Regions from separate parts of the Kosakonia sacchari SP1 genome, predicted to be linked through region 2. Evidence: predicted binding sites of a transcription regulator. Region 2 holds the regulator's gene; each other region holds the start of a gene.

Evidence for each region. Region 2 encodes CRP, which controls carbon source genes, mostly activating them, when cyclic AMP is high. Its sites were predicted from a motif close to ATGTGANNNNNNTCACAT; they were not measured.
Region 1: a site for CRP is predicted at 3,479-3,496, ahead of drpB (cell division protein DrpB). Genes of this name have one in related genera too.
Region 3: a site for CRP is predicted at 2,846-2,863, ahead of C813_RS41990 (glycoside-pentoside-hexuronide (GPH):cation symporter). Genes of this name have one in related genera too.

Annotation. Positions count from the first base shown of each region.
Region 1 is NZ_CP007215.2:1,842,195-1,852,421, reverse strand. Features, by position in the region: gene C813_RS31770 (DUF808 domain-containing protein) at 1-853, opposite strand, end outside; gene yedA (drug/metabolite exporter YedA) at 1,030-1,941, shown strand; gene C813_RS31760 (very short patch repair endonuclease) at 1,916-2,410, opposite strand; gene C813_RS31755 (phosphohydrolase) at 2,423-3,121, opposite strand; gene drpB (cell division protein DrpB) at 3,158-3,424, opposite strand; tRNA gene C813_RS31745 (tRNA-Ser) at 3,822-3,911, opposite strand; gene mtfA (DgsA anti-repressor MtfA) at 4,005-4,802, shown strand; tRNA gene C813_RS31735 (tRNA-Asn) at 4,902-4,977, shown strand; gene C813_RS31730 (SDR family oxidoreductase) at 5,169-5,948, opposite strand; gene C813_RS31725 (nuclear transport factor 2 family protein) at 5,948-6,274, opposite strand; partial or broken gene C813_RS31720 (winged helix-turn-helix transcriptional regulator) at 6,365-6,708, shown strand; gene C813_RS31715 (MBL fold metallo-hydrolase) at 6,938-7,729, shown strand; gene C813_RS31710 (GNAT family N-acetyltransferase) at 7,789-8,301, opposite strand; gene C813_RS31705 (chorismate mutase) at 8,595-9,140, shown strand; gene shiA (shikimate transporter) at 9,493-10,227, shown strand, end outside.
Region 2 is NZ_CP007215.2:385,235-395,461, forward strand. Features, by position in the region: gene C813_RS24725 (cytosine deaminase) at 104-1,405, shown strand; gene ppiA (peptidylprolyl isomerase A) at 1,549-2,121, shown strand; gene C813_RS24735 (YhfG family protein) at 2,227-2,397, shown strand; gene C813_RS24740 (putative adenosine monophosphate-protein transferase Fic) at 2,387-2,989, shown strand; gene pabA (aminodeoxychorismate synthase component 2) at 3,021-3,584, shown strand; gene argD (bifunctional acetylornithine/succinyldiaminopimelate transaminase) at 3,672-4,892, shown strand; gene C813_RS24755 (YccS/YhfK family putative transporter) at 4,882-6,960, opposite strand; gene crp (cAMP-activated global transcriptional regulator CRP) at 7,007-7,639, opposite strand; gene C813_RS24765 (OsmC family protein) at 7,944-8,348, shown strand; gene C813_RS24770 (phosphoribulokinase) at 8,391-9,260, opposite strand; gene C813_RS24775 (YheU family protein) at 9,315-9,533, opposite strand; gene C813_RS24780 (hydrolase) at 9,530-10,227, opposite strand, start outside.
Region 3 is NZ_CP007215.2:4,016,134-4,026,360, forward strand. Features, by position in the region: gene pdhR (pyruvate dehydrogenase complex transcriptional repressor PdhR) at 125-889, opposite strand; gene aroP (aromatic amino acid transporter AroP) at 1,424-2,797, shown strand; gene C813_RS41990 (glycoside-pentoside-hexuronide (GPH):cation symporter) at 2,970-4,373, shown strand; gene C813_RS41995 (glycoside hydrolase family 43 protein) at 4,373-5,329, shown strand; gene ampE (beta-lactamase regulator AmpE) at 5,345-6,199, opposite strand; gene ampD (1,6-anhydro-N-acetylmuramyl-L-alanine amidase AmpD) at 6,196-6,759, opposite strand; gene nadC (carboxylating nicotinate-nucleotide diphosphorylase) at 6,889-7,782, shown strand; gene ppdD (prepilin peptidase-dependent pilin) at 7,959-8,393, shown strand; gene gspE (type II secretion system protein GspE) at 8,403-9,797, shown strand; gene hofC (protein transport protein HofC) at 9,787-10,227, shown strand, end outside.

The sequences.
Region 1 (10,227 bases), 1.5 Mb from region 2:
CAATCACAAAGCCCAGCACCAGGTTGGCCACCATCGGTGCCAGCGCTTGCAACAGTGCAGGCTGGTTTGCGGCGAATTGCTCGATAGCATGATGTAACGGCGCAATGCCGTGAACCACAATCCCGCCACCGACAAGAAACATTGCCAGCGTACCGACAACAGACAGGATCTTCATGAGCCATGGCGCGGTGAATAGCAACCCTTTGCCCAGCCCCTGTGCCAGCACGCCCGGTTTCTCTACCAGCCAGTAGCCCATATCATCGAGCTTAACAATGATGCCCACCAGCCCGTAAACACCAATGGTAACCAGCACCGCGATGCCCGACAGGATCAGCACCTGGTTCAGCAAAGGCGCGTCGGCAACGATGCCAAGCGTGATGGCGACAATCTCGGCAGAGAGAATAAAATCGGTACGCACCGCGCCTTTGATTTTATCTTTCTCGAACTGCTGCGGATCTTGCGCCGCCAGCGCTTCCAGACGCTGCTGGCGGGCTTCCGGGCTCTCTTTATGTTTACGCGCTTCAAACGTGTGCAGCACTTTCTCCACACCTTCAAAACATAAAAACGCGCCGCCAAGCATCAACAGCGGTGTAATGGCCCAGGGGATAAAAGCGCTAATCAGTAACGCCAGCGGCACGAGAATCACCTTATTCAGCAATGATCCACGCGCGACGCTCCACACCACCGGCAATTCGCGGTTGGCGCGCACGCCGGTGACCTGCTGCGCGTTAAGCGAAAGATCGTCGCCCAGCACACCAGCAGTCTTTTTCGCCGCCAGTTTGCCCATCACTGAAATATCATCCAGCAACGTCGCAATATCATCGAGTAATGTTAATAAACTACTTCCTGCCAAAATATCTTCCTTTTGAATTTATGATGTCACGCTTATCAGTATGATGGAAAAAGTCCGGGACGAAAATCACCTCTTATAGTCAACAAAAATTTAACACTCCTTACGCAATTAACCACTCGCCAGCCCGATAGTTTTAACGTTTACTATAAGCCTCTTATCTTTTGCCGTGGTGGGTTATGCGTTTCAGGCAAGTTTTACCGCTTATTGGCGCGCTTTTCGCGCTCTATATTATTTGGGGTTCCACGTACTTTGTTATTCGCATAGGCGTTGAAAGCTGGCCGCCGTTTATGCTGGCCGGTACACGCTTTTTATCTGCGGGCGTCATTCTGACCAGCGTCTTATTACTGACCGGCCATAAATTGCCGCCACTTCGTCCGATGCTTAATGCCGCGCTGATTGGCGTGCTGCTACTGGCGGTGGGCAATGGGTTTGTGACCGTCGCCGAACACCAAAATGTGCCATCGGGAATTGCCGCTGTTGTTGTGGCGACCGTTCCGCTATTTACCTTGTGTTTCAGTCACTTTTTCGGCATTAAGACGCGAAAACTTGAGTGGTTTGGCATTGCCATTGGTCTGGCAGGCATTGTTTTGCTTAATAGTGGCGGGAACTTAAGCGGTAATCCGTGGGGCGCCGTGTTGATTCTGGTCGGTTCGCTAAGCTGGGCATTCGGCTCGGTATACGGCTCGCGCATTGAACTGCCGAGCGGCATGATGGCGGGCGCAATCGAAATGCTGGCCGCAGGCATTGTGTTGTTAGCAGCTTCGGCATTAAGCGGTGAGCGCCTAAGCGCAGTACCGCCACTGTCCGGTTTCTTCGCCGTCGGTTATCTGGCGCTATTTGGCTCCATTATCGCTATCAACGCCTATATGTACCTGATCCGCAACGTCTCGCCTGCCGTTGCCACCAGCTATGCGTATGTCAATCCGGTTGTCGCCGTGCTGCTCGGCACGAGCTTTGGCGGGGAACATCTCTCGTCTGTAGAATGGCTGGCGTTGGGCATCATTATTATGGCGGTGGTGCTGGTGACGTTGGGTAAATATCTCCTTCCGGCGCGCCCGGTAGCTACGCCTTGCGAGGCAGAGAAGTAACCGCCATCGCATGAATCCCCTGAGTGTCGATCTGCGCAGTCTGTTGCCCTTCGCAGATCCACTCCTCCAGCCGTTCACATAGCGCCGCATCGCCGAGTTTTAACCGCCCCCGCAGCGCACACTCCCAGACCACCAGCACTCGCCAGCCCAGTTCCAGCAACGACGACGTATCGCGCGCATCGCGTTCAACGTTTTTGCCAATCTTCTCCAGCCAGAAATCCGTGCGCGTGGCAGGCACTTTAAAAAGATAACAGGTGTGGTGATGCCAGAAGCAACCGTGGGTAAAGATAACGCAGCGATAATCGTCGAGCACAAAATCAGGTCGCCCCGGCAAAGCAGCATCCTGGACACGAAAATCGAGTTCCAGTGAAAGAAGACACGCGGCAAGCCGCCTTTCAATCTCGGTATCCTTTGTGCCGATGGCGCGCATATTTTTACTGCGCGTTGCTTTATCATGCACATCCGCCATCGCGCGTCTCCGTCAGGCCAGATGAAAACTAAAGCGGCGCAGCACCTCTTCATCAACGCGCTGGTGATCACCTTGCAGTTCGGCGCTGAGTTTCGCCATAAAGTGCACCAAAAAATCCGCGTTGTGTTCGGCGAATTTACGCCCTTGTTCAGTCTGCATGGTGGCGGGTAATTTCAGCAGCTTGCAACGAAAATGATCGAGGGCGAAGGCTTTATCATCCAGTTCACGTTCGGCGGCAAATGGATCTTCGCCATCGAATAAGGCTGCGCCCATCGAGCCGGAAACGGCAAAGACGCGCGCCAGGCCAATCGCTCCAAGCGATTCCAGCCGATCGGCATCCTGAACAATTTTCGCCTCCAGCGTTTGCGGCGCAATGTCGGCGCTGAAGCTGTGCGCTTCAATGGCATGGCGCACGCCAGCCACGGCGTTTTGCGGGAAATCAGGAAACTCGCTTTCGAGAATAGCCGCCGTTTTTTCTGCCGCCATGACTGAAGACTGGTGACGCTGCGGGTGATTTTTGGCAAAACTCACGATGTCATGGAAATAACAGGCGGTGAGCACCACCAGCGCATCAACCTGTTGGCCTTGCATTAGCGTTTGTGCTGTTTTCCAGACCCGGCGAAAGTGTGAGACGTCATGCGCGGCGTCGCCGTGGTTAAAATGCTGAGAAATCCATTGGTCAAAACGGTGCTGCCAGTCGATTACATTCATTCTTGTTCCCGTTAATGAAAGCCCCTACCTGCTGTTTCAGGCATCTGGATCCTGCGGACGGGTGTACCAGGCAATAGCACCCAGTATCGCACCCACGACGGCTAAAACCAGCATGCCAAAAAACGAGTTCAGCCAGTTCCCGGTCGCGGTTCCCACCGTGCCAGTAGTAAACCCGGCTGGCAAATTTGTCTGGCTGACTGGCCAGATATCGTTTAGCACAGTCCAGATAAAATAGACGCAGAAAATCCAGAACACCCAGAGTGCCAGTTTGCCACCGAGGCTGCGAACCGCTTTATCGTCCATAATGGTTTTCCGCATGGGTTAAGGGATGAAAGAAATGAAATTGTCCCGACATAAATGTGACAACTCTCTCATCATATCGTCAGTTGATGAATTTTAAAGATATATCAGCGAGACTGATGAGTCCCCTCACCCGCAACGGTCGCAGACCGCGAATGAGTGTGCCATGTGTAAATGACAAACAGACGTAACGGGATAAAAATTAATAAGAAAAAGTGTAATTAGTGCACTTAAAGTGACATTTTCAGACCGCGCGGAAACGCTCCAAAAATTAATGATAAAAGCGGCAATCATTTCTATCAATTATGTTAAGAAAAGGTTATAAAATGTGCAAATGCAAGAGTGAAAAAACAACTGTGACGGGAGTCGTTGAAAGCGAAGCGCGTAACTGTTTGAATAATGGCGGAGAGAGGGGGATTTGAACCCCCGGTTGAGTTGCCCCAACTACGGTTTTCGAGACCGTCCCGTTCAGCCGCTCCGGCATCTCTCCGTTCAGATGGTTGCCATGATGCCAGGTAATTTGGCATTTTAACAGACCCTGTCCCGTTAATTTGGTTCAAGTGGCGAGTTTGCGAGCAAAACGATGATTAAGTGGCCCTGGAAGACAAGGGAATCTGCCGAAGGCGCAGAATACCCCTGGGAAGAAGCGTTAAATGCCCCTGTGTTAGCAAATTTGTCGCCGGAGGAACAGGAGAAACTTGTTCATCTGGCTGACCGCTTTTTGCAGCAAAAACGCCTGGTTCCGTTGCAAGGATTCGATCTGGATGCGCTGAAAAGCGCGCGTATCGGCTTACTGTTTTGCCTGCCAGTGCTGGAGCTTGGCCTTGAATGGCTCGATGGCTTCCACGAAGTGCTGATCTACCCGGCGCCGTTTGTTGTCGATGACGAGTGGGAAGACGACATTGGTCTGGTGCACAATCAACGCGTGGTTCAGTCCGGGCAGAGCTGGCAACAAGGGCCCATCATACTGAACTGGCTGGATATTCAGGATTCGTTCGACGCTTCCGGCTTCAATCTCATTATTCATGAAGTGGCGCATAAACTGGATACGCGCAACGGCGATCGCGCCAGCGGCATTCCGCTGATTCCGCTGCGTGAAGTGGCAGGCTGGGAACATGATCTGCGTGCCGCGATGGACAACATTCAGGATGAGATCGATCTGGTTGGCGAAAGCGCGGCCAGCATCGACGCCTACGCGGCAACCGATCCGGCAGAGTGTTTCGCCGTGCTGTCAGAGTATTTCTTTAGCGCGCCAGAGCTGTTCGCTCCCCGCTTCCCGGCGCTGTGGCAGCGCTTCTGCCATTTCTATGGACAGGATCCGCTAAGCCGTTTGCGCGGGCAGGCAGGCTGCGATAACGACAGTACCCGACAGGTACATTAAAACGTCGCCTGTGTTTTAATTCGCCAGTTGAATCAGTGTGTTAAATTTAGTGTTGACACTCAAGTGCGGGGCCAGTAGTATGCGCCCCGTTCACACGATTCCTCTGTAGTTCAGTCGGTAGAACGGCGGACTGTTAATCCGTATGTCACTGGTTCGAGTCCAGTCAGAGGAGCCAAATTCAGAAAAGCCTGCTTTTAAGCAGGCTTTTTGCTTTTCTGGCCTGACAACTTGCTGCCGCCTTCCCTTTAGCCGTTCGTTCTTTTTTCCGCGCCCGATTTACGCACATTCCAGCTCGCGAGAGAGAATAAACAGCCACCAACGTACACCATTCCGCTGCGTTGATGTCACGCGCAGTGACCGTCGCGATTACACCGTTGGCACCGTGCCGCCATCAATAACATATTCCGTTCCCGTGATCGCCGCCGCACAGGATGAAGCGAGGAACACAATGAGACTGGCCACTTCCACAGGTTTTGACGGGCGCCCCAGCGGGATGCCGCCGAGCGAATCCATGATGATTTTCTTTCCGCCTTCGTAATCCGTTCCCGCCTGGTGCGCGAGCCGTTCGGCCAGCGCGACAGAGGCTTCAGTTTCAATCCAGCCGGGTGCGACACGCAGCACGCGGATCCCTTTTGGTGATACCTCTTTCGACAGGCTTTTACTGTAGGTAGAGAGTGCAGCCTTAGCTGCGGCATAGGCGGTTGTCGATTCCGGCAACGGCAGTTCGCGCTGGATAGAGGTGACATGAATAATGACCCCCGCACCCTGCGCGAGCATGCCGGGTAAAAGCGCTCTGTCGAGGCGGACCGCAGGCAGCAGATTAAGGTTCAGTTCCTGTTGCCACTCCTCTTCGCCTAACGCTGCAAAACCGCCACCGGGCGCTGTCGAGCCACCAACAACGTGAACAATGATGTCAACGCCGCCAAAGTGGCTCTGCACTGCCTGCGCGACACGATGACAACCGTCAACCGTTGTCAGATCGGCCGCCACAAAGTGATCCGCTAACGATTCATCAGGCTGGATCCGCGCGGTGGTTAACACTTTCGCACCCTCGTCATGAAACAGACCAACAACCGCCTTCCCAACGCCTTTGGTGCCCGCCGTGACCAGAACGCGTTTTCCTTGTAAGTTCAGATTCATGCTCATTACACGATCTCCAGTGCGGCAATCTTCCCGTCCAGTAAGGTGAACGCATGGCTAAGCTGCACCGGGCTGCCGGGAAAATTGCCCGCCACATGTGAGGTTACCGTTAGCCGCGTTCCGTCATCAGCCACCCGGATCGGCTCAACGGTGTATTCAAACGCATTCTGCGCATCGCGTTGCCAGGCCTGGATGGCTTCAAGGCCGCGATACGTCTTACTTTCATCGATTACAACGGCATCAGGCGTAAAGCAGTGATTAACGTTGGCGATATCTGCGCCATTACTGATGGCGAAGTAGGTAGCAACTGCGTCGGGTAATGATAAAGACATGGTGAGAGGCTCCTTCGGTTTGCGGTGCTCTCATTTTCACCATATAGTGTCAAATCATCAAGAACGCACAAAAAAGTTAGTAACAGGCTTATGAGTAAGATTTATACCCCGATACCGCCGCGCTTGGCGTCGAACAGGTGCTGCGATTACTGGAAGGCCGCTGGAAGCTGGTCATCCTGTTTCATTTATTTGATGGAAAAGTGCAGCGCTACTCCGATTTCAGCAGACTTATTCCGGGCATTTCGCAAAAGATGTTGAGCCAGCAACTGCGGCAGCTCGAAGCGGATGGCATTGTGTCGCGCAAGGTCTATCCGCAGATCCCGCCGAAGGTGGAATACCGGCTTACGGAGTGGGGGCAAGCCCTGTGCCCGGCGCTGGATGCGATGCTGAAATGGGCTGAAAAACGCGACACCTTCTCACCGAACGCGCCTTAAATCCCGCGCTGACCTTTTCCTTTGTTCTGATGCTGCGCGCTTAACCGTTCAGTCGTTCATCGCGCTTTCCTCTGTTGCGCCCGCACTGTCCAGCACATACCGCGGCCACAATGTGCCATGCTAAAGATGTTGTTATTCAAATAATGGCGCGGGCATCGTCCGGCAAAAAGAAGCCATTCTCTGCAAAACCCCCTTTATCACTGACGTAACCGCAACAGAGAGGACGACAATGATCACCTTATGCAACGCGTGCGGCACCTCGTATGAAATCACCGACACTCACCCACACCGGTGCACTATCTGCGAAGATGAGCGCCAGTTCGTGCCGGTAACTGGGCAGAAGTGGGTTGAGTTCCCTGCCCTTCTGGCCTCGCATGTCAATAAATGGCAACAACATGAGAGCGATCTCTTTAGCATCAAAACCGTGCCTGACTTCGCGATTGCGCAGCGCGCTTTTCTGCTGAGAACAGCGCAGGGCAATATTTTGTGGGACTGCATCGCCACGCTCGACGACGCCACAAAAACGCTGATCGCCTCTCTGGGCGGGCTCAAGGCTATCGCTATTTCGCATCCCCATTTCTACACCACCATGCAAGACTGGGCCGCCGCGTTTGACGCGCCGATTTATCTGCATGAATGCGATCGCGAGTGGATCATGCGCGACAGCCCGCACATTACTCTCTGGGACGGCGACACTCTGCAGCTGACCTCAGACGTGAGCATCATGCGACTTGGCGGCCATTTTGCCGGTGGCTGCGTTCTCCACTGGGCGCGTGATGAAGGTATGCTGCTGTCCGGCGACATCGTTCAGGTCGCGCCGGGCGCAAATGCCGTCTCCTTTATGTGGAGCTACCCGAATATGCTGCCGCTGCCGGCAGAGACGGTTCGTGAAATGACACGCCGGCTGGATACGGTGAAATTCGCGAAACTCTACGGCGCGTTTGAAGGGCGGGAGATCGTGCAACATGCTGCGGAAATTGTGCGCCGTTCAGGTGAGAAATATATCGCCTGCCTGCGCTAAGCAATGGTTTATCTATTCGTCCGCACACGCTTGCGGATAAAGCACTGCGCCCATTGATTTCAATACAATAATTGCATGGCAACCCGGCGTTTTGGATCCAACCCGGCGAGGGTTTCCTCGGCAAGCACCGCTTTTAGCCGGGGTGAAATGGCGCTGCCTTCAACGATGGCAAAACCCAGCGAAGCGTAAAACGGCGCGTTGAAGGGCGCATCACGATCGGTCGTCAACGAGGCGCCGTTTAAACCACGCGCTTTGCCTGCCGACAAAAGCGCTTGCATCAGGCGTCGGCCAATGCCCTGCCGCTGCCAATTCGGGTGAACATCCGCTTCGGCAATGTGCAGCCAGTTTTCCGTGATCACGGCGCCGGCAAACCCGACGGGAATATCGTCCGGCGCGAAAGCAACGAGTAACATCCCTTTCCTGCATAGCTCGCGCAAATCTTCCAGGCTGCTAGCGACAGGAGATCCGCTTACCGCGCCCGCCTCGCGCAGCGTTTCAAACGAGGCAAGTTCAATGGCTCTTAACGCTGCCAGGTGCTCGCTTCGAGCTAGTCTGATTATGATATCTGTCATCTGAATGTTCCCAATGGTAACAAGCGTTAAGCCTGATCGACACGATAGCTTCAGGCGTTCCCGCGCCTCATATTGTACATCCCGAATGCATCAGCACAATTTTCATGCTGCCCCCCATTCTTTGTACCTTATTTACATCGTTTCATTTACTTACATAAAACGACCGTCAGGAAATAATTCATTAACGTAACTAATAGAATATGAATCGTGTTAGTGATTTTAGCCGTGATGGTCGATTCGCCGTTCTTCCCCGAGAACGGCTTTTTTTTGGGTTTTGACAGGAGGGTAAGTTGATGTTCCAGTCTGCGGTTGTTTTCCTTTCATCACTGTTCATGTGCGGCAATGTTTTTGCAGGTTCCGTCGCATCGGTGTCGCTTAGCACACTTTCATCTGCGCTCAATGAACGCATGCTGATAATGAAAGACGTCGCCAGTTATAAGGCACAGCACCATTCCCCCGTAGAAGATCTTGAGCGGGAGCAAAAAGTACTGGCAGAAGCGGTGAAAAATGCCCAGGACGCGGGTCTGGATCCCCGCTCCGTGGAGCCTTTTTTCCGCGCGTTGATGAATGCCAGCAAAGCCGTTCAGTATCGCTATCTGGCCGACTGGTTAGCCACACCGGATGCCAACAGCACTGTCAGAAGTCTGGACGCAACCCGGCAACAGATAAATCAACTGGATAGCCAGTTGCTCACCGCCATCAGCCAGCGGTTGCTTACCGGTCCTTTCACTGAAGCAGACACCGCATGGCTGTCGGCACAAATTATGGCTCCGAATCTTAGCGAAGCGGATAAAAATAACCTCCTTGCCGCCTTACGCCTTATTCATCGTGCACGTTAGTCGCAAATGCCGTTCGCGATGAAAAAACACAAATGCCCGACCTGCCAGTGCGCATGACAGGTCGGGCATCTGCCAGGAAGATAACGCTTTGTAGACGGAGCCTGCGGTTTAACATCGGCCGACCGAATGCCACGCACTCAAATCATACAACAACCGAATAATCTTCTGCGCATTAACGCCCCCTGAGTTAAATTCCCCCTTTCATGCCGCCCGCTCTGCAAAAGAGTTTTCACCTGTCCGCTGTCGCTGTAGTCTCAATAACGGCTTTTTTTGGCTGTGTACGATGTGAGTAACCTTTTCTCCCTATTAAAACTAGAAAATTTTGCATTTTTGAGGAACGGACAGAACAACTATGGACTCCACGCTCATCACAACCCGCCCCGATGAAGAGGCACCGCCACTCAATCGCGCCCGCCGAGCGGCCTGGGGCAGCTTCGCCGGCGCAGTAGTCGACTGGTTTGATTTTTTACTGTATGGCATCACCGCTGCGCTGGTGTTTAACAGCGAGTTTTTTCCGCAGATAGACCCGGCAATGGGCACGCTCGCCGCTTTCGCCACCTTTGGTGTTGGATTTTTATTCCGCCCGCTCGGCGGTATTGTTTTTGGTCATTTCGGCGATCGTCTCGGTCGCAAGCGAATGCTGATGATGACGGTCTGGATGATGGGCATCGCCACAGCCTGTATTGGCATTCTCCCCTCTTTTGCCACCATTGGCTGGTGGGCACCGGCATTATTGGTCATCCTGCGCGCCATCCAGGGTTTCGCCGTTGGTGGCGAATGGGGCGGCGCGGCGCTGCTGGCGGTCGAAAGCGCCCCCTCCGGGAAAAAAGCCTTCTACAGTAGCGGCGTTCAGGTCGGGTATGGCGTCGGGTTGTTGCTCTCCACAGGTCTTGTGTCCCTTATCAGCAGCCTGACTACCAACGAACAGTTTCTGAGCTGGGGCTGGCGTCTGCCTTTCTTGTTCAGCATTGTACTGGTGCTCGGTGCGCTATGGGTGCGTAACGGCATGGCAGAGTCCGCCGAGTTTGAACGAGTGCAGACGCAACAGCCGGCGCAGATAAAAAAACGCCCGCCAGTATTTGAAGCG
Region 2 (10,227 bases):
TATCGCTGGTTTTTATGGTTTGCAGAATTTGTGTACAAAAAAAGAGGGTTTTTGCACGCACGTCTGATACAAATTATCTGAGGGAAACAGAGGGAGTCACACTATGTCGGCAGCACCAGTTTGGTTAGTTCAGAATGTGCATTTACCCGATCGCGAAGGGTTATGGCAAATCGCGATTGAGAATGGTCGCTTCGGTGAAATCACCCCGATGAATGATACACACAGCGACAGTCTGGAAGTGCTGAATGCGCACGGTGGGCTGGCGCTACCGCCGTTTGTTGAACCGCATATTCATCTGGATACCACGCAAACTGCCGGAGAGCCGAACTGGAACCAATCCGGCACGCTGTTTGAAGGCATTGAGCGCTGGGCGGAACGCAAAGCGCTGCTGAGCCATCAAGATGTCAAAGCGCGTGCCTGGCAAACATTGAAGTGGCAAATGGCCAATGGCGTGCAGCATGTACGTACCCATGTTGATGTTTCCGACCCTACGCTGACGGCGCTGAAAGCCATGCTGGAAGTAAAAGACGAGGTCGCGCCCTGGGTTGATCTGCAGATTGTCGCTTTCCCGCAGGAAGGCATCCTCTCTTATCCCAACGGCGCTGCATTGCTGGAAGAGGCGCTTCAGCTTGGCGCGGATGTGGTTGGCGCGATCCCGCATTTTGAATTTACCCGCGAATATGGCGTTGAATCGCTGCATATTGCGTTCGCACTGGCGCAAAAATATGACCGTCCGTTGGATATTCACTGTGATGAAATTGACGACGAGCAGTCGCGTTTTGTCGAAACCGTTGCCGCGCTGGCGCTGAAGATGGGCATTGGCCCGCGCGTTACCGCCAGCCATACCACGGCGATGCACTCTTACAATGGCGCGTACACCTCGCGGCTGTTCCGTTTGTTAAAGCTTTCCGGCATTAACTTTGTTGCTAACCCGCTGGTAAACATTCACCTGCAGGGGCGCTTTGACGATTATCCCAAGCGCCGGGGAATTACGCGGGTGAAAGAGCTCTTCGCGGCGGGAATAAATGTCTGCTTTGGCCATGACGATGTGTTTGATCCCTGGTATCCGCTTGGCACCGGCAATATGTTGCAGGTGCTGCATATGGGGCTGCACGTTTGCCAGTTGATGGGCTACCAGCAAATTAATGATGGGCTACGTCTTATCACCCATAACAGCGCCAGAACCTTTGGTTTAACGCAGTACGGGATTGAAACGGGTAACCCGGCGAACATGGTCATTTTGCCCGTTGAGAGTGGTTTTGATGCGGTACGCTGCCAGTCGCCGGTACGCTGGTCGATTCGACAAGGGCGAATCATTGCCAGCACACAACCTGCGCAAAGCTGGATTCAGATGGATAACGGTGGTGAAGCGGTGCTTTTTAGCCGCTATCGTTCAGGTATGTAGCCTTCGTGAAGCGGGTTGTGAGCGGTCTGGCGTTACATCTGTTACTAAATACGTAAAATTAAGTAAAAGGCTGGCCTGCTGGCTGACTGCTCTTTAGAATCAAGCCACTCGCTTTCTTTACTGCTCTTCGTTAAGGAAACCTTATGGTTAAATCGACTCTGGCGGCTGTTGCGGCTGTGTTTGCCCTTTCTGCTTTCTCTTCTGCTGCGCTGGCGGCAAAAGGTGATCCTCATGTTCTGCTCACCACTTCCGCCGGTAACATTGAACTGGAGCTGAACAACCAGAAAGCCCCTGTGTCGGTGAAAAACTTCCTTGATTACGTAAATAACGGTTTCTATAACAACACCACGTTTCATCGTGTGATCCCGGGATTTATGGTGCAGGGCGGTGGTTTCAACGAGCAGATGCAGCAAAAGCAGCCTAACCCGCCTATCAAAAACGAGGCTGACAATGGCTTGCGTAACACGCGTGGCACCATTTCGATGGCGCGTACCGCCGATAAAGACAGCGCAACCAGCCAGTTCTTTATTAACGTTGCTGACAACGCCTTTCTCGATCATGGCCAGCGCGACTTTGGTTATGCAGTGTTTGGTAAAGTGGTGAAAGGTATGGATGTCGCTGACAAAATCTCCCAGGTACCGACGCACGATGTGGGGCCTTACCAGAATGTCCCGTCAAAACCGGTCGTTATTCTCTCCGCGAAAGTGCTGCCGTAAGTTTCCCCCGCACGGGGTGTTCACCCCGTGCTTCCTGAGCTTCCCTGCGTAACCTGTCATTTCTGCTTATAATTTGGGCACCGACATGTGAAACAGGGAGGCGCTATGGCCAAAAAACTCACCGACCGGCAAAAATCCCGTCTCTGGGAACAGCAGCGCAATGCCAATTTTCAGGCCAGCCGGCGGCTGGAAAATGTCGACAGCGAACTGGTGACGCTAAGTAGCGCGGAAGCCGATGCGCGCCTTGAAGAACTGCGGAGGCACTATGAGCGATAAATTCGGCGACGGGCGCGATCCGTATCTCTATCCTGGCCTGAATGTGATGCGCAATGAGCTGGGGCTTCGCCAGGCGCAGAAACTCGAGCAGGCGGCTTATCAGTTCACTGCCTTACGCGCAGCCACACTCGATCTTGGCCCGATGGTGCGCGGTCTTCCTCATTTATGTGCCATTCACCACCATCTTTATCAGGACGTGTTCGACTGGGCCGGGCAGATCCGTGAAGTGGATATTTACGAAGGCGATACCCGGTTTTGCCACTTCGAGTATATCGAGAAAGAGGGCAATGCCTTGATGCAGCAACTGGAAGATGAAGAGTGGCTGTGCGGGCTGGAAAAGACGTCGTTTATTGAGCGGTTGGCGCACTACTACTGTGAAATCAACGTGCTGCACCCGTTTCGCCTTGGCAACGGCATCGCTCAGCGCATCTTCTTTGAACAACTGGCGCTGCATGCGGGTTTTTCGCTCGACTGGCGTGGCATTGATCCTGATGCGTGGCGCGAGGCAAACCAGGCAGGCGCAATGGGCGACTTAGCCCCGCTTTGCGCCATCTTCAGCAAAGTGGTGAGCGAAGCGGTCGAAAGCGAGTAAACTAGCGCGGTTTCCGACACCCGAGGCCGCTATGATCCTGCTTATCGACAATTACGACTCCTTTACCTGGAACCTGTATCAATATTTTTGTGAGCTGGGGGCAAGCGTAGAGGTGCGGCGTAACGATGAGATCGCGCTTGCGGATATTGCCGCGCTGGCACCGGAAAAGATCGTGATTTCGCCCGGCCCCTGCACGCCGGATGAGTCCGGCGTTTCGCTGGCGGTTATTCGCCATTACGCGGGGAAATTGCCGATTCTTGGTGTTTGTCTTGGTCACCAGGCCATTGCGCAGGTTTTTGGCGCGACTATCGTGCGCGCGGCAAAAGTGATGCACGGTAAGACATCGCCTGTTACTCATAACGGTACTGGCGTATTTTGCGGGCTTAATAATCCGTTAACCGTCACCCGGTACCATTCCCTGGTTATCGATCCGCCTACGTTGCCAGCGTGCTTTGAGGTTACCGCCTGGAGCGATAGCGGCGAGATCATGGGCATTCGCCACCGGGAGTGGGATCTGGAAGGGGTGCAATTTCACCCGGAAAGTATCCTGAGCGAGCAGGGACATCAGTTACTGAAAAACTTCCTCGAACGCTGATTTGTGGTTGCCATTAACTGATTTTTTATGCATATTTCGTGATTATATTTTCACAATCAATGCAACGTAAAACTGGATGGGCAAGCCATGGCAACTCAGCAAGACGCGGTAACGCGTGCAAACTTCGATGACGTTATTCTGCCAATTTACGCACCGGCCGAGTTTATCCCGGTAAAGGGTAAAGGCAGCCGAGTGTGGGATCAGCAGGGTAAAGAGTACGTTGATTTTGCAGGTGGGATTGCGGTTACTGCGTTAGGACACTGTCATCCGGCGCTGGTGGAGACGCTGAAAACGCAGGGCGAGACCCTGTGGCACACCAGCAATGTTTTTACCAACGAGCCTGCTCTGCGCCTGGCGCGTAAACTCATCGACGCCACGTTTGCCGAGCGCGTGGTGTTTATGAATTCCGGCACTGAAGCTAACGAAACGGCATTCAAGCTGGCGCGTTTTTATGCATCTACGCGCCACAGCCCATACAAAACAAAAATCATCGCGTTCCATAATGCCTTCCACGGTCGTTCGCTGTTTACCGTAAGCGTGGGCGGCCAGCCGAAGTATTCCGATGGCTTTGGCCCGAAACCGGCGGACATTATCCATGTGCCGTTTAACGATCTGCACGCGGTGAAAGCGGTGATGGACGATCACACTTGCGCGGTAGTGGTAGAGCCTATTCAGGGCGAAGGCGGTGTTACTGCCGCCACGCCGGATTTCCTGAAAGGTTTGCGCGAGCTGTGCGATCAGCACAACGCACTGCTGGTTTTCGACGAAGTGCAGTGCGGCATGGGCCGCAGCGGAGAGTTGTTTGCTTATATGCACTATGGCGTGACGCCGGATATTCTGACCAGTGCCAAAGCGCTCGGCGGCGGTTTCCCTATCAGCGCGATGCTGACCACGCATGAAATAGCGAGTGTTTTCCACGCCGGTTCACACGGCTCCACCTACGGCGGCAACCCGCTGGCCTGCGCCGTCGCCGGAACCGCATTCGACATTATCAACACGACAGAAGTGCTCAGCGGCGTGAATGAAAAACGTCAGCTGTTCGTTAAGCATTTGCAGCAAATCGGCGAGAAATTTGACCTGTTTAGCGATATTCGCGGCATGGGGCTGCTGATTGGTGCTGAGCTGAATCCGCAATATATAGGCCGCGCGCGCGATTTCCTCTACGCCGCTGCCGATGCGGGCGTTATGGTGCTGAATGCTGGCCCGGACGTCATGCGTTTTGTGCCTTCGCTGATTATTGACGCGCAGGATATCGAAGAAGGGATGAAGCGCTTCGCGGATGCAGTGGCGAAAGTGGTCAACGGTTAAGGCGGCGGTTAAGCCAGATGCCGTGATGCGGGCGCTGACGCCATGCTACCGACGAAATGGTATGCATGGTGTTCAGGTGCCCAATAATCCGCTGTAAATGCTGCTCCAGTGTGCTCATTGGCCCATGCGTTAATGTTTCCGGGGCTTCGAGAATATTCACATCTCCGGATCCTCCCGGCCCGTCATACTCCAGCCGCTGCTGGCAGCGCTGCAGGGCAATTTCGCAGGATTGCAAATAACGTTGCGCCAGTTCCGGCGTCAACATCGTATGTTCGCGCGCCAGCGTCGTCATCGCATTGATATGCTCAACAATAAACTGGCTGTGCGTTACCCACAGTTTCATATCTTCCAGATAACGCGTATTGAATCCCGGTTCCTGCATCGCCTGGTTTAGCGAGTTGAACAGGGCGTTATGCGCCTGGTTCACGCGCATTCGCTGCCAGGCAAGCGGTGTGGGCTGCGGGTTATCGCTTAAGATCAGGCGAATCGCTTCCTGATCTGTTTCCAGCGCATCGTGCGCATTCTGTCGCAGTAAGCCACTTTGCCACTGCGGCCACAGCCAGACCATGCCGCCGAAGGCAATCAGGCAACCAATCAACGTATCTATAAGGCGGGCGACAATAAACTCCTCACCATTTAGTGTCAGCAGCTGCAAGGTGTAGACGGCGGTAATGGTAAAACCCACCATCGCCCAGCCGTAGTTTTTCCGAATAATGAGATAACTGACCAGCGTAATCATCAGCATCGCCGCCAGCGTAAAACCGAGTGGAACATGAAAATGCAGCGTCGCCCCGGCAATCACCAGCCCGGCAATGGTGCCTGCCGCCCGGTGGACAATGCGAACGCGCGTTGCGCCATAACCGTTTTGCGTGACAAACATCACCGTCATCATGATCCAGTAGGGTTTCGGTAAATGCAGGGCGCTGCCCATCAGGCTGGCGATACTGAGCATGACGCTGATTCGCGCGGCATTCCGCAGCGCCGCAGATTTCAGTGATAAATAGCTTTTCAGCGCCGGGAAAAGGGGCAAGCGCCGCTGCTTTTCCGCCATCAGATCGCGGGCATAGAGCGGGCGCTGAGTGCGCAAGACGCGCGCGATACGGCTAAAATGCCAGGCGCAAAACTGCCCAACCGGGTTATCCGGGTGCTGGCGGGCGATTTTTTCCAGCGCGCCAATCTGCTTATCCATGTTGAAGCGCGTGGGATAGCGGTGATAGAGAATGTCGTCTGCCAGCACGCGCAGACGAGCGGCAACGGTTTGTGCGTTCCAGCGGATCACCTGCTCGGCATGGGTTTGTTCCACCAGTTTTTGCACTTCTTCCGGCTGATGCAAACTCACCGAAATGTGCTCTTGCAGATCCAGCCCTACCTGGAAAACCCGCAGTAGCCGTTTGTAATCGTTGTGTTTATTGGCGGCCAGCATATGCAGTTGTTGATAGCACTGGCTTATCATATCCACCGCTTTTTGCTGGCGGGCAAGCAAAGGCGGCAGGGCTTTTTCCGGGTCGGCATGCTGCGTCAGCAAGCTGTATTTCGCCTCGCAGTAGTCTGCCAGTTGCCGGTAGAGCAGGCTGAGAGATTCGCGCAGCGGTTGCTCTCGCCACATCCAGAACCAGAACCAGTTGAACAGCCCGTACCACAACGTGCCCAGCGCATAGATAAGCAGCGGCTCCCATACCGGCATGTTACCGGCAAGGCTGAGCGTAAAGATGGCGGCAATGAGCGAAGCCGGGAGCAGACGGCCGTGCAGTGCGCTGATTTCGGCGGTTACGCCTAAAACCAGCGTCAGCCCGGTGAGGATCAGCGGCAATGGAAGATCTTTCGCCAGCAGTAATTGCACCGCCAGGCTGCTGCCGGCAAACAGGGTTCCGCCAATGATCAGGCGTTTGAAAAAACGTTTATGTGGCGTATCAAGCCCGGCAATGTTGCAGCAGGCGGGAACGAGGGAAAACAGCAGACCTTGTTGTAGATGACCCGAAACCAGACCAATGGCCACAGGTAAACATAACACCAGCGTTTGTCGCAGTGCGTAGTTGATTTCGGGGTGATAAATCAGCCTGCGCCACATGAGGGAAGAAAAACGACGCAGCGCGTAAGCTGCGCCGTTTTACAGATTAACGCGTTCCGTATACGACGATGGTTTTACCGTGGGCGGAGATCAGGTTCTGATCTTCGAGCATTTTGAGAATGCGGCCCACAGTTTCACGGGAACAACCGACGATCTGACCAATTTCCTGGCGAGTAATTTTAATTTGCATGCCGTCCGGATGGGTCATTGCGTCTGGCTGTTTCGCCAGGTTTAACAGCGTTTGCGCGATACGGCCGGTTACGTCCAGGAAGGCGAGGTTACCCACTTTTTCTGAAGTGACCTGCAGGCGGCGCGCCATTTGCGAGGAAAGACGCATCAGGATATCCGGGTTAACCTGGATTAACTGACGGAATTTTTTGTACGAGATTTCAGCCACTTCACAGGCAGTTTTAGCGCGTACCCATGCACTGCGCTCCTGACCCTCTTCGAACAGGCCCAGTTCACCGATAAAATCTCCCTGGTTCAGGTAAGAGAGGATCATCTCTTTACCTTCTTCATCCTTGATCAGCACTGCCACTGAGCCTTTAACGATGTAATACAGCGTTTCCGCTTTTTCACCCTGGTGAATCAGCGTGCTCTTCGACGGGTACTTATGAATGTGGCAATGAGACAAGAACCATTCAAGCGTCGGGTCTGTTTGTGGTTTGCCAAGCACCATGCGCGATTATCCTCTGTTATAAGCTGTCTCAGACACAGGATGAGCCCCTACGTCTGGGGTTGCAATCTAAGCTTCCCGCATCCAGGGAAGCGGACCGTCAGCGTCATCTGCGGTCTCTAAAGTATGATGTCATGCATACATGCGTAACATCCATTTATCTCTGTAGCATCCAGAGTGTTTTAGCATAGCTTTTACCGCCTGTCTCCTGGTGTCTCGCTTCAGCATGACGCAGGTCGCCTTCCGTTGCGAGTTTTGTTATGTACGCGTAATCTGTAAAGAAAATTGCCACTCCGGAGTGAAGAAAATGCAGGCACGTGTGAAATGGGTTGAAGGGTTAACGTTCCTTGGCGAGTCCGCATCGGGCCACCAAATCCTGATGGACGGTAACTCCGGCGACAAAGCGCCAAGCCCGATGGAAATGGTGCTGATGGCGGCGGGCGGATGCAGCGCCATTGATGTGGTTTCTATTTTGCAAAAAGGGCGTCATGACGTGACCGACTGCGAAGTGAAGCTGACTTCAGAGCGTCGCGAAGAAGCGCCGCGCCTGTTTACCCACATCAATTTGCACTTTATCGTCAGCGGTAAAGATCTGAAGGATGCGGCGGTTTCCCGCGCGGTGGATTTATCCGCGGAGAAGTATTGCTCCGTGGCCTTGATGCTCGAAAAAGCGGTGAAGATCACCCACTCTTACGAAGTTATCGAAGCCTGATGCGAAAAGCCCGGCGGCACGTGGCTGACCGGGCTTTCTGCATTATTTGATCTTTTTGCCTTCCATCAGCCGTTGCACCAGCGGCGTCATAATCAGCTCCATCGCCAGCCCCATTTTTCCGCCAGGTACCACCAGCGTATCCATATGCGAGATAAACGAGCCTTGCAACATCGCCAGTAACCACGGGTAATCAATCCCTTCCAGATTACGGAAGTGGATCACCACAAAACTCTCGTCCAGTGAAGGAATGCCTTTCGCGGCAAACGGATTGGACGTATCCACCGTTGGCACGCGCTGGAAGTTAATGTGCGTACGGGAAAACTGCGGCGTAATAAAATTGATGTAATCCTCCATCGAACGCACGACAGAATCCATTACCGCTTCACGCGAATGCCCGCGCTCGCTGGTATCGCGGACAAGTTTTTGAATCCATTCCAGGTTGACGATCGGCACCACGCCCACCAGCAAATCCACATGACGCGCGACATCGTTTTGCGGCGTCACCACGCCGCCGTGCAGACCTTCATAAAACAGCACATCGGTTGGCTCCGGCAGCGGTTGCCACGGCGTAAACGTGCCCGGCACCTGGTTCCAGGGAACGGCTTCATCGTAGGTATGCAGGTATTTGCGCGCCTGGCCTTTGCCGGTTTGACCATATTCGCTAAACGTCTGTTCCAGAAGGCCAAAATCATTGGCTTCCGGGCCAAAATAGCTGATATGCCGCCCAAGATCGCGGGCCTTACGGATAGCCATATCCATTTCCGGACGGGTATAGCGATGGAAGCTGTCACCTTCCACTTCTGCCGCGTGCATATTGAGCTGGGCGAAGATCTTACGAAAGGCGAGGCTGGTGGTGGTGGTTCCCGCGCCGCTGGAGCCTGTAACGGCGATAACCGGATGTTTGGCGGACATAGCAACTCCCTGAATAAACGATTATTTCAGTATAGCCAGCCGCCATGTACCTGTTCAGTCGTGGAACTGCCCGCGCGGCATTATATTGACCGTCTCGTGCAGTTCCGACCACACCAGTACGGCTTCGCCGCGTTGCAGCTGCCGTTTAACGTCGGCGACCTTTTGCTCAAGTGAACGCTCATGTTCACCATAATCAGTGCCTTCGCGCAAGACAAAGCTCTCAATCAGATTGTCCAACGTCTGCGCATCAATCTCTTGCCAGGGAATAATCATCGTCTTTCCAGGTAAGCGGATAACCAGTCCGGAATGCGTTTTTCCAGCCACATTTCCGGGTGGCGCAAGGTTCCGCCAACAAACCCGACATGGCCGCCGTGTTCCGTCAGTTGGTACTCAATATTCGCCGGTAAATGCCCGGCATCAGGGATAACGTTGTGATCCATAAACGGGTCGTCTTTCGCGTGGATAATCAGCGTCGGTTTACGAATATCCGGCAAAACCGGCATTGCGCTACAGCGGCGATAGTAATCCAGCGCGTCGGCAAAACCGTGGATTTTCGCGGTGATCAGATCGTCGAATTCGCGAATACGGCGCAGCTTACGCAGCGCAGGCAAGGTAGTTGGCAGCGAACCAGGATAAGCGCGTAATTTGCGCGCGGCGTTCGCTTTCAGCAAATTCAACAAGTAGCGCTGATAAACGCGGGAAAATCCCTTATCCATATGATAACTGCAAGCTTCCAGCACCAACGGAGCTGAGACAATCACCGCTGCATCGACGGGCAAATTGTCATCGGCTTTTGCCAGCAAACAACCGAGCATGTTCCCACCGAGCGAATAACCCACCGCTGCGGTTGGCGCGGGCCCAAATTCCTGATGTAACCAGCGCAAGAACCAGGTGCCATCTTCGGTTTCACCCGAGTGATAAATGCGGTTCAGGCGATTCGGGATGCCGCTACAGCCGCGAAAATGCA
Region 3 (10,227 bases), 1.3 Mb from region 2:
GCATTCTCATGCCTTTCGTTCAAACCACAAAAGTGCAATAAGACAGGTTCTGCGTTTAGTTGCCGCGCTCTAAAGTTTGGCGCTGGTGTTACAACTCTTCCGGTACAACCTGCACCAGAAAATCTTAATTCTTTCTCTGCTCTAACCGGCGAAGCGAGCGTTCACGACGGCTCTGCTCACGGCTACGATCCAGCAAAATCTCTTCAATAAACGCCAGGTGGCGGTGTGACGCTTCACGCGCCTCTTCCGGCTTCCCGGCCATGATCGCCGCGAAAATACTCGAGCGATGGTTGCTGACAAGCGGCAGCATTTCGCGGCGCGCGTAGAGCAATTCAAAGTTCTGACGAACGTTTTGCGCCAACATGGGCTCCATGCAGCGTAGCAGATGAAGCAGCACTACATTATGTGCCGCCTCGGTTACGGCTATTTGATACTGCACGACGGCACTGGATTCCGCGTCCAAATCGCCGGACTGCTGCGCTCGCTCAATGGCCTGGTGCAGCTCGCTGATCCGCGCTTTGTCTTCATCGGTGCTGCGCAGCGCTGCGTAATATGCAGCAATACCTTCCAGCGCGTGGCGGGTTTCAAGCAGGTCAAATTGGGATTCGGGGTGATCGGCCAGAAGTTCAACCAGCGGATCGCTGAAGCTTTGCCACAGGCTGCTTTGGACAAAAGTACCGCCACCCTGGCGACGAAGGAGCAGACCTTTCGCTTCGAGGCGCTGAATGGCCTCGCGCAGTGAAGGACGAGAAACATCGAACTGTTTAGCCAGTTCGCGTTCTGGAGGCAGTTTCTCGCCGGGACGCAACGTACCTTCGAGAATCAAAAACTCCAGTTGCTGCTCAATCACATCGGAAAGTTTTGGTTGGCGGATTTTGCTGTAGGCCATTGTTCCCTGTCTCTACCACTCGCCCGGAGTAAATTGGTCTTACCAATTTCATGTTCTTGACGCTAAAGTAACAAAGTATTCACCTTCTGTCCATACAGGTTTTGATTGAAATCAGGAAACCACGCACATTTTAACAATGTTACAGAAATGGCGTTTCAAAGATGTAACCTTGCACAAATGCCTCGTTTACCACGAAAGAGGCAGTTTTAACTTTCCTGAAACGCCAATTAAGGCATATGAACCGATTCAGTTGATGAATATATGAATGGTTATTCTTTTAATATGCATAAAACAAAGAAATAAGTTTATTGAAGAGGTAGATGGGGGTACGCAAAAATGGTTTCTTTTTTATCCGCTCGTCATCAGAGTTTCATAAAGCAGATGCATTCCCGCGCACTTATCACTATTCTGAGCCCTATGAAAGGGATTGACGAAAAAACACGTCGACATTTCGTAAACTAAAAAATACAAAAAACGGAATTTATTTATTACACGCAACCGCAGCGTACAAATAACAACCACACACGAGGTTTCATAATGGAAGGTCAACAGCACGGCGATCAGCTAAAGCGCGGCCTTAAGAACCGCCACATTCAGCTTATCGCGCTGGGTGGCGCTATTGGGACTGGCCTGTTTCTGGGCAGCGCATCCGTCATTCAATCTGCCGGTCCGGGGATAATTCTGGGTTATGCCATTGCCGGTTTTATCGCGTTTCTCATCATGCGCCAGCTTGGCGAAATGGTGGTTGAAGAGCCGGTAGCAGGCTCATTCAGCCACTTCGCTTACAAATATTGGGGCAACTTTGCAGGCTTTGCTTCCGGCTGGAATTACTGGGTGCTGTACGTGCTGGTGGCGATGGCGGAGCTTACCGCCGTCGGGAAATATGTGCAGTTCTGGTGGCCAGAAATTCCAACATGGGTTTCGGCCGCCGTGTTCTTTGTCATTATCAACGCCATCAACCTGACCAACGTGAAAGTGTTTGGTGAGATGGAATTCTGGTTCGCCATTATTAAGGTTTTCGCAGTTGTCGCGATGATCGTATTTGGCGGCTGGTTGCTGTTTAGCGGTAGTGCGGGTCCGCAGGCCACCGTGCGTAACCTGTGGGATCAGGGCGGCTTCCTGCCGCACGGCATTGGTGGGCTGGTGATGATGATGGCGATCATCATGTTCTCCTTCGGTGGTCTGGAGCTGGTGGGGATCACCGCCGCAGAAGCCGATAACCCGGAACAAAGCATTCCGAAAGCCACCAACCAGGTTATCTACCGTATTCTGATCTTCTATGTGGGTTCGCTGGCCGTGCTGCTCTCCCTGCTGCCGTGGACGCGCGTTACTGCTGATACCAGCCCGTTTGTGCTGATCTTCCATGAACTGGGCGACTCGTTTGTGGCCAATGCGTTGAACATTGTGGTGCTGACTGCCGCGCTGTCGGTTTATAACAGCTGCGTGTACTGCAACAGCCGTATGCTGTTCGGTCTGGCGAAACAGGGCAACGCGCCGAAAATGCTGCAACAAGTGGATAAACGCGGCGTGCCGGTGAACACCATCATCACCTCTGCGCTGTTTACCGCGCTGTGCGTGCTGATCAACTACTTAGCCCCGGAATCCGCGTTTGGTCTGCTGATGGCGCTGGTGGTTTCCGCGCTGGTGATCAACTGGGCGATGATTAGCCTGGCGCACATGCGTTTTCGCCGCGCCAAGCAGCAGCAAGGGGTTACGCCGCGCTTCCCGGCGCTGTTCTACCCGCTGGGGAACTGGATCTGCCTGATCTTTATGGCAGCGGTACTGGTGATCATGCTGATGACAGACGGCATGGCGATCTCCGTCTACCTGATCCCGGTGTGGATTGCCATCCTCGGCGTCGGCTACCTGCTGAAGCAGAAAAACGCCAATGCCGTGAAAGCGAATTAATCCTTATTCGTTCTGCCCTCTCCCGACCGGGAGAGGGTTGTTATCACTGTGTTACCTTCCTCACACTTTCCTTTCCATAGCCATTTTGTCCATCTCTGCGGCCTGATCCTGCTACGCAAACAAAAACTTACAGACAAATACTTCATGCCATATCTCAAAGGGAGAACCGGCAATGGACAACAAACTGTCTGTTAAAGAAAAGATTGGCTATGGCATGGGCGACGCCGGATGCAACATCATCTTTGGCGCTATCATGCTGTTTGTTAACTATTTCTATACTGATATCTTCGGCCTCGCACCTGCGCTGGTTGGGGTATTACTGCTGTCGATTCGCGTGATTGATGCGGTGACTGACCCGCTAATGGGAGCGCTTGCTGATCGGACACAAAGTAAATATGGCCGTTTTCGCCCGTGGCTGTTGTGGATAGCCGTACCTTACGCCGTTTTCAGCGTGCTGATGTTCACCACGCCGGAGTGGACTTATAACAGCAAAGTTATCTATGCCTTTGTCACCTATTTCCTGTTGTCGCTGACGTATACCGCGATCAATATCCCCTACTGCTCGCTGGGCGGTGTGATCACCAACGACCCGAAAGAGCGCGTTGCCTGCCAGTCGTATCGCTTTGTGATGGTCGGCATTGCAACCCTGCTGTTGTCGCTCACGCTGCTGCCGATGGCCGAGTGGTTCGGCGGTGCGGATAAAGCCAAAGGCTACCAGATGGCAATGACGGTGCTGGCGTTTATCGGTATGTGCATGTTCCTGTTCTGTTTTGCCACCGTGCGCGAACGTATCCGCCCGGCGGTGCCAACCAATGACGATCTGAAAAAAGATTTCAAAGATGTGTGGAAAAACGATCAGTGGGTGCGCATCTTGTTGCTGACGCTCTGCAACGTTTGCCCTGGTTTTATCCGCATGGCGGCCACCATGTATTATGTCACCTGGGTGATGGGGGAAAGCACCCATTTCGCGACGATGTTTATTAGCCTTGGTGTGGTCGGCATGATGCTCGGCAGTATGCTGGCAAAAGTGCTGACCGACCGCTGGTGCAAACTGAAAGTCTTCTTCTGGACCAATATCGTGCTGGCGTTTTTCTCCTGCGCCTTTTACTTCTTTGACCCGCACGCCACGGTGCTGATTGTGGTGCTCTACTTCCTGCTCAACATTCTGCATCAGATCCCTTCCCCGCTGCACTGGTCGCTGATGGCGGATGTCGATGATTACGGCGAGTGGAAAACCGGTAAACGCATTACCGGTATGAGCTTCTCCGGCAACCTGTTCTTCCTGAAAGTGGGCCTGGCAGTTGCCGGGGCGATGGTCGGTTTCCTGCTCTCCTGGTACGGCTATGACGCCGGAGCCAAACAGCAAAGCGCCAGCGCCATTAACGGCATTATGCTGCTGTTTACCATTATTCCGGGCGTGGGCTACCTGATCACCGCAGGCGTGGTGCGCCTGCTGAAAGTCGACCGTGAATTGATGAAACAGATCCAGGCGGATCTGGAAAAACGCCGCGTCAACTACCATGAACTGACGGAAAATCAGCCTTTACCGGCGGGCGATAACGTAAGGAATGCATAATGAATACCTGGCCGAACCCGTTTATTGAACAGCGTGCCGATCCGTTTATCCTGCACCATCAAGGCGAGTACTACTTTGTAGCCTCGGTGCCGGAATATGACCGACTGGAGATCCGCCGTGCCGCCACGCTGGAAGGTCTGCGTCACGCGCAGGCAAGCGTAGTCTGGCGTAAACCGCAAAGCGGGCCGATGAGCGAGCTTATCTGGGCGCCGGAACTGCATCACATTGATGGTAAATGGTATTTATATTTTGCCGCGACATGGACTAAGGCGCTGGATGCGCTGAATATGTTCCAGCATCGCATGTTTGTGCTGGAGTGTGCCGATGCCGATGCCGATCCGCTCAGCGGTCGCTGGGTCGAAAAAGGCCAGGTAAAAACGCCTTTCGATACCTTTGCGCTCGATGCAACCACCTTTGAGCATCAGGGGAAACGCTGGTATTTATGGGCGCAAAAAGCGCCGGATATTGCCGGTAACTCTAATCTTTACCTGGCGGAAATGGAAAATCCGTGGACGCTGAAAGGCGAACCGGTCATGTTAAGCAAACCAGAGTTTGACTGGGAGTGTCGTGGTTTTCTGGTCAATGAAGGCCCGGCGGTATTGTTTCACGGCGATAAACTTTTTGTGAGTTATTCCGCCAGCGCCACCGACGAAAACTACTGTATGGGCTTGTTGTGGATTGATATCAACGCCAATCCGCAGGATCCCAAAAACTGGTATAAATCGCCGCAGCCGGTGTTTAAAACCAGTTATGAAAACCGCCAGTACGGCCCGGGGCACAACAGCTTTACGCAAACGCCGGAAGGGGAAGATGTGCTGGTCTACCACGCACGTAACTACACCGAAATTGAAGGCGATCCGCTTTACGATCCCAATCGCCATACCCGCCTGAAAACCATCCGCTGGCAAGAAAACGGGATGCCCGATTTCGGCATCCCGGCAGCGGATAATCAGTGATACTGCGGCACGCGGTTAAATCAGCGTGCCGTAAATCGTTAACAACGCCACCACGACCACCAGCACCAGCGACGTTTTCTTCGCCATTGAGACAGCGGCTTTCGGCGTTTCGACTTTATCGGTGTGCGGCTCGCGCGCCAGCGAGAACTGCGCAAGACGCGTCAGCACCTGGTACTGCGAAGTATGACGATCACCCAACGAGGCAAACCAGGCCGGGAGCGCTTTTTCTCCGTGCCCGACCAGTGCATAAACCACGCCCGCGAGGCGTACCGGTACCCAATCCAGCAGATGCAAAATCGCATCAATGCCCGACTGCTGACGTTCGTTTGGCGTTTTGTAACGCGCCAGCCAGTATTGCCACGCACGCAGTGAGGCATACCCCACCAGCAATACGGGCCCCCACGACGCACCAACGATAAACCAAAACATTGGCGCGAGATAAAAACGGAAGTTGATCCACACCAGCGCGTTTTGCAACTCGCGCAGAAACTCGCGCTCGTCGCAGCCTGGCGGTACACCGTGGATCAGCGTCAACTCATTCGCCATTGCCGTGTGAGCATGGGCGTCATTGCGCGCTGCCGCTTTCAGATAGGCGTGATAATGGAGCCGCACTTTACCCGCGCCGATACACAACACGCCGAACAAAATCCATACCACCAGCAGCGGAACATTGAAAAACAGCCCATACAAGGCACGCAAAATCAGGAAGGTAACCAGCATCGCCAGCGCGGTCATCAGCAACGTTCTGAACATGGAGTAGTGTTTTACCCGCCGGAACAGCACTTCCATCCGATGATCCAGTTGCCAGTGCTCGCCCAGTTTAAACAGCCGTTCTGCTACTAACACCAGCAACAGAGTGAATAACGTCATGGCATCTCCTTTTCTGACATACCGGCAACCAACGCACGGAACCTTGCCCAATCAAAAGCCGGCCCGGGATCGGTCTTGCGTTCGGGGGCGATATCGCTATGCCCGGTCATATTGTCGGCAATCGACGGGTAAAGCTCAATCACCGTTCGAGTCACTGCCGCCAGTTGGCGGTATTGCACATCGGTATAAGGCAGATGATCGGTGCCTTCGAGCTCGATACCAATGGAAAAATCGTTACAGCGTTCCCGTCCATGATACGAAGAGACGCCCGCATGCCAGGCGCGTTTATCGAAAGGCACATACTGCACAATTTCACCGTCGCGGCGAATCAGGCAGTGCGCGGAAACACGCAGATGAACAATCTCTTCGAAGAAGGGATCGGCACTGGCATCCAGCGTGCCGGTGAACAGCGCGTCTATCCACGGGCCGCCAAATTTACCGGGGGGCAAGCTAATATTATGTACCACCAGTAATGAAGGCTGTTCATCGTCCGGGCGGCAATCAAAATGGGGAGACGGCACATGCCGCGCCTCAACCAGCCAGCCCTTGCGTAACTGCATAAGGAACTCCTTATAGAGGATGGTGCTGAAACACGCTTCAGAGTAGCATGTTTGCACTGTGTCCCGTAATGGCGTTGCCAGCAGGACATCACCTAACTTTGTGATTCGTTACCCTTTTTGGAGTTTATCATGCCGCCTCGCCGCTATAACCCCGATCACCGACGTGACGCGCTGCTCGAACGCATCGAGCTGGATATCCCCGCCGCAGTGGCTCAGGCCCTGCGTGAAGATCTGGGTGGAGAAGTCGATGCAAATAACGACATTACCGCGCAATTGTTACCGCCAGAGAACCGCTCTCATGCGGTGATCATCACCCGTGAAGACGGCGTATTCTGTGGCAAGCGCTGGGTTGAAGAGGTCTTTATTCAACTGGCGGGCGATGACGTCGCTATCACCTGGCTTGTCGCGGATGGTGATGCGATTCGTGCCAACCAGCCGCTATTTGAGCTTGAAGGCCCTTCGCGCGTGTTACTCACTGGCGAACGTACCGCGCTCAATTTTGTCCAGACACTTTCCGGTGTCGCCAGCGAAGTGCGCCGCTATGTGGATCTGCTCAGCGGCACCAAAACTCAACTACTGGATACCCGCAAAACGCTGCCGGGGCTGCGCACCGCGCTGAAATACGCGGTACTGTGCGGCGGCGGCGCGAACCACCGGCTTGGCCTTTCCGATGCATTTCTGATCAAAGAGAACCATATTATCGCTGCGGGTTCTGTACGTAAGGCGGTAGAACAAGCCTTCTGGATGCACCCGGATGTGCCGGTTGAAGTCGAGGTGGAATCGCTGGAAGAGCTGGACGACGCCCTGAAAGCCGGAGCGGATATCATCATGCTGGATAACTTCGCCACTGAACAAATGCGCGAAGCCGTGAAGCGTACCCATGGTCAGGCGCGGCTGGAAGTTTCCGGCAACGTGACGCAGGAAACCCTGCGCGAATACGCCGAAACCGGTGTTGATTACATCTCGGTCGGTGCACTCACCAAACATGTTCGCGCGCTCGACCTGTCAATGCGCTTTCGCTAGTCCTCGCTCTTGAACGGGCCACTGGCCCGTTTTTTTTGCGCGTTAGCTCGCACCTTTTTTGCGGTGAACTGCAATTCCATCAATAACGCTGGAAGCCTCTTTCCCACCTCTCTTTTTACACCTCGCCAGCCGGCCCAGGGGCTGACAGAGTAGCGGCTCAAAACAAGGAGCCGTTTATGAACAGACAGCAAGGATTCACTTTAATTGAGTTAATGGTGGTTATCGGCATCATTGCCATTTTGAGCGCTATCGGTATTCCCGCCTATCAAAACTACCTGCGTAAAGCCGCACTCACCGACATGCTGCAAGCCTATGTTCCCTATCGCACCGCAATCGAGTTATGTGCGCTTGAGCGCGGTGGCTTAGAGACCTGCGATGCCAGCAGTAATGGCATACCTGCGCCGACAACCACGCGATATGTTTCTGCCATGAGCGTTGCAAAAGGCATCGTCACGCTGACCGGGCAAGAGAGTCTGAACGGACTGAGTGTGGTCATGACGCCACAGTGGAACAGTGCCGAGGGTATGCAGGGTTGGACGCGCACTTGCAATACGCAAGCGGATAGCGCACTGCAGCAGGCTTGCGAAGATGTTTTCCGTACCGGACGCTAAGGAGCAGCAATGAAAGAGGACAAACTTATCGCGCTCTGCCAGCGCCACAATGCAGTAGTGCTCAATAATGAAATCGATGTGCTCACTATTGCCGTCGTGGATAGCCCCAGCACAGAGTTGATGGAATCCCTGCAATTCGCGGTGCAAAAACGCATCGATATCCGCTGCTGGACAGCAGAACAGATGGATAAACACCAACAGATAACCGCGCAGGCTCCAGCGCCAGCAATACAAGAACCCAAAGAGGAGAGCGGCTCTGCGGTTGAAATTTTAAACCACACGCTGCAACAGGCACTGATGCTGCGTGCCTCCGACATTCATTTCGAACCCGGCGAAACCCAGTATGTTATTCGCCTGCGTGTCGACGGGGTGCTGCATGCTTTGTCACCGCTCCCCGGCTCACTTGCCAGCACCCTGACAGCAAGGCTAAAAGTACTCGGTAATCTTGATATTGCCGAACGACGCCTTCCTCAGGATGGACAGTTCAATGTCGAGTTGTCTGGACAGTCCGTTTCGTTTCGTATCGCAACCCTGCCCTGCCGCCACGGCGAAAAAGTCGTCTTGCGCCTTTTGCACCAGGTTAACCAAGCACTGGAGATCGCCGCCCTTGGTATGACAGAAGCGCAAATGGCGCTCTTTAATAACGCGCTGGCGCAACCGCAAGGGCTGTTGCTGGTCACTGGGCCTACTGGCAGTGGTAAAACAGTGACGCTATACAGCGCACTTCAGGCGCGTAACAAGCAGGAAGTTAACATTTGTAGCGTTGAAGATCCGGTCGAGATCCCACTGGACGGTTTGAATCAGACGCAGATAAACCCACGTGCCGGGTTGACCTTTCAAAGCGTGCTGCGCGCCTTACTGCGCCAGGATCCCGATATCATCATGGTCGGCGAAATCCGCGATGGCGAAACGGCGGAAATTGCCATTAAAGCCGCACAAACCGGTCACCTGGTGCTGTCGACATTGCACACTAACTCCACCAGCGAAACGCTGGTGCGCATTCAGCAAATGGGGGTTGCGCGATGGATGATCTCCTCCGCCCTATCATTGGTTGTCGCGCAGCGGCTGGTGAGAAAGCTTTGCCCGCATTGCCGCAAACTGGGGGTAGAAAACCATCATTTGCCCGGCAATCTGTGGCCGCGTTCGCTGCCTCGCTGGCGCGCCGAAGGTTGTGAACAGTGCTACCACGGTTTCTATGGACGCGTCGCGTTATTCGAAGTGCTCGCCATCACCCCGGACGTTCGCCAGGCCATCGCCAGCGATCTCAGCGCGGATGAGATCGAACAGCGAGCACGCGCAGGTGGGATGACCACGCTTTTTCAGCATGGCTGCCTCGTCGTTGAGCAAGGGCTGACCACGTTCGAGGAACTGGTTCGGATATTGGGTTTCGCTGATGGCCAGTAAACAACTCTGGCAATGGTCCGGGCTTGAGAAAAGCGGCGAACTGCAAAGTGGGTTGTTCTGGAGCGAAAACCGCACCAGCATACTGTTGCTGTTATACCAACAGCAAATCCATCCGCTTGCTATAAAGCGCTGCGTTATACGGCGTGCACTGTGGAAGCCGGAACACAGCAGCCAGTTACTTCATCAACTGGCAACCTTACTGCGGGCAGGATTAACGTTGCCGGAAGGGTTACAACTTCTGGCAGAACAGCACCCTGCAAAGCAATGGCGCGCATTGTTACACCACCTGGCACAAGCGCTGGAACAGGGGGAAACCTTCTCCGCTGCACTGCGCCAGTGGCCAGAGGTATTTCCACCGCTCTGGCTGGCGATGATTCGCACCGGAGAATTAACCGGCAAGCTGGATGAGTGCTGCTTTAAACTCGCCAGC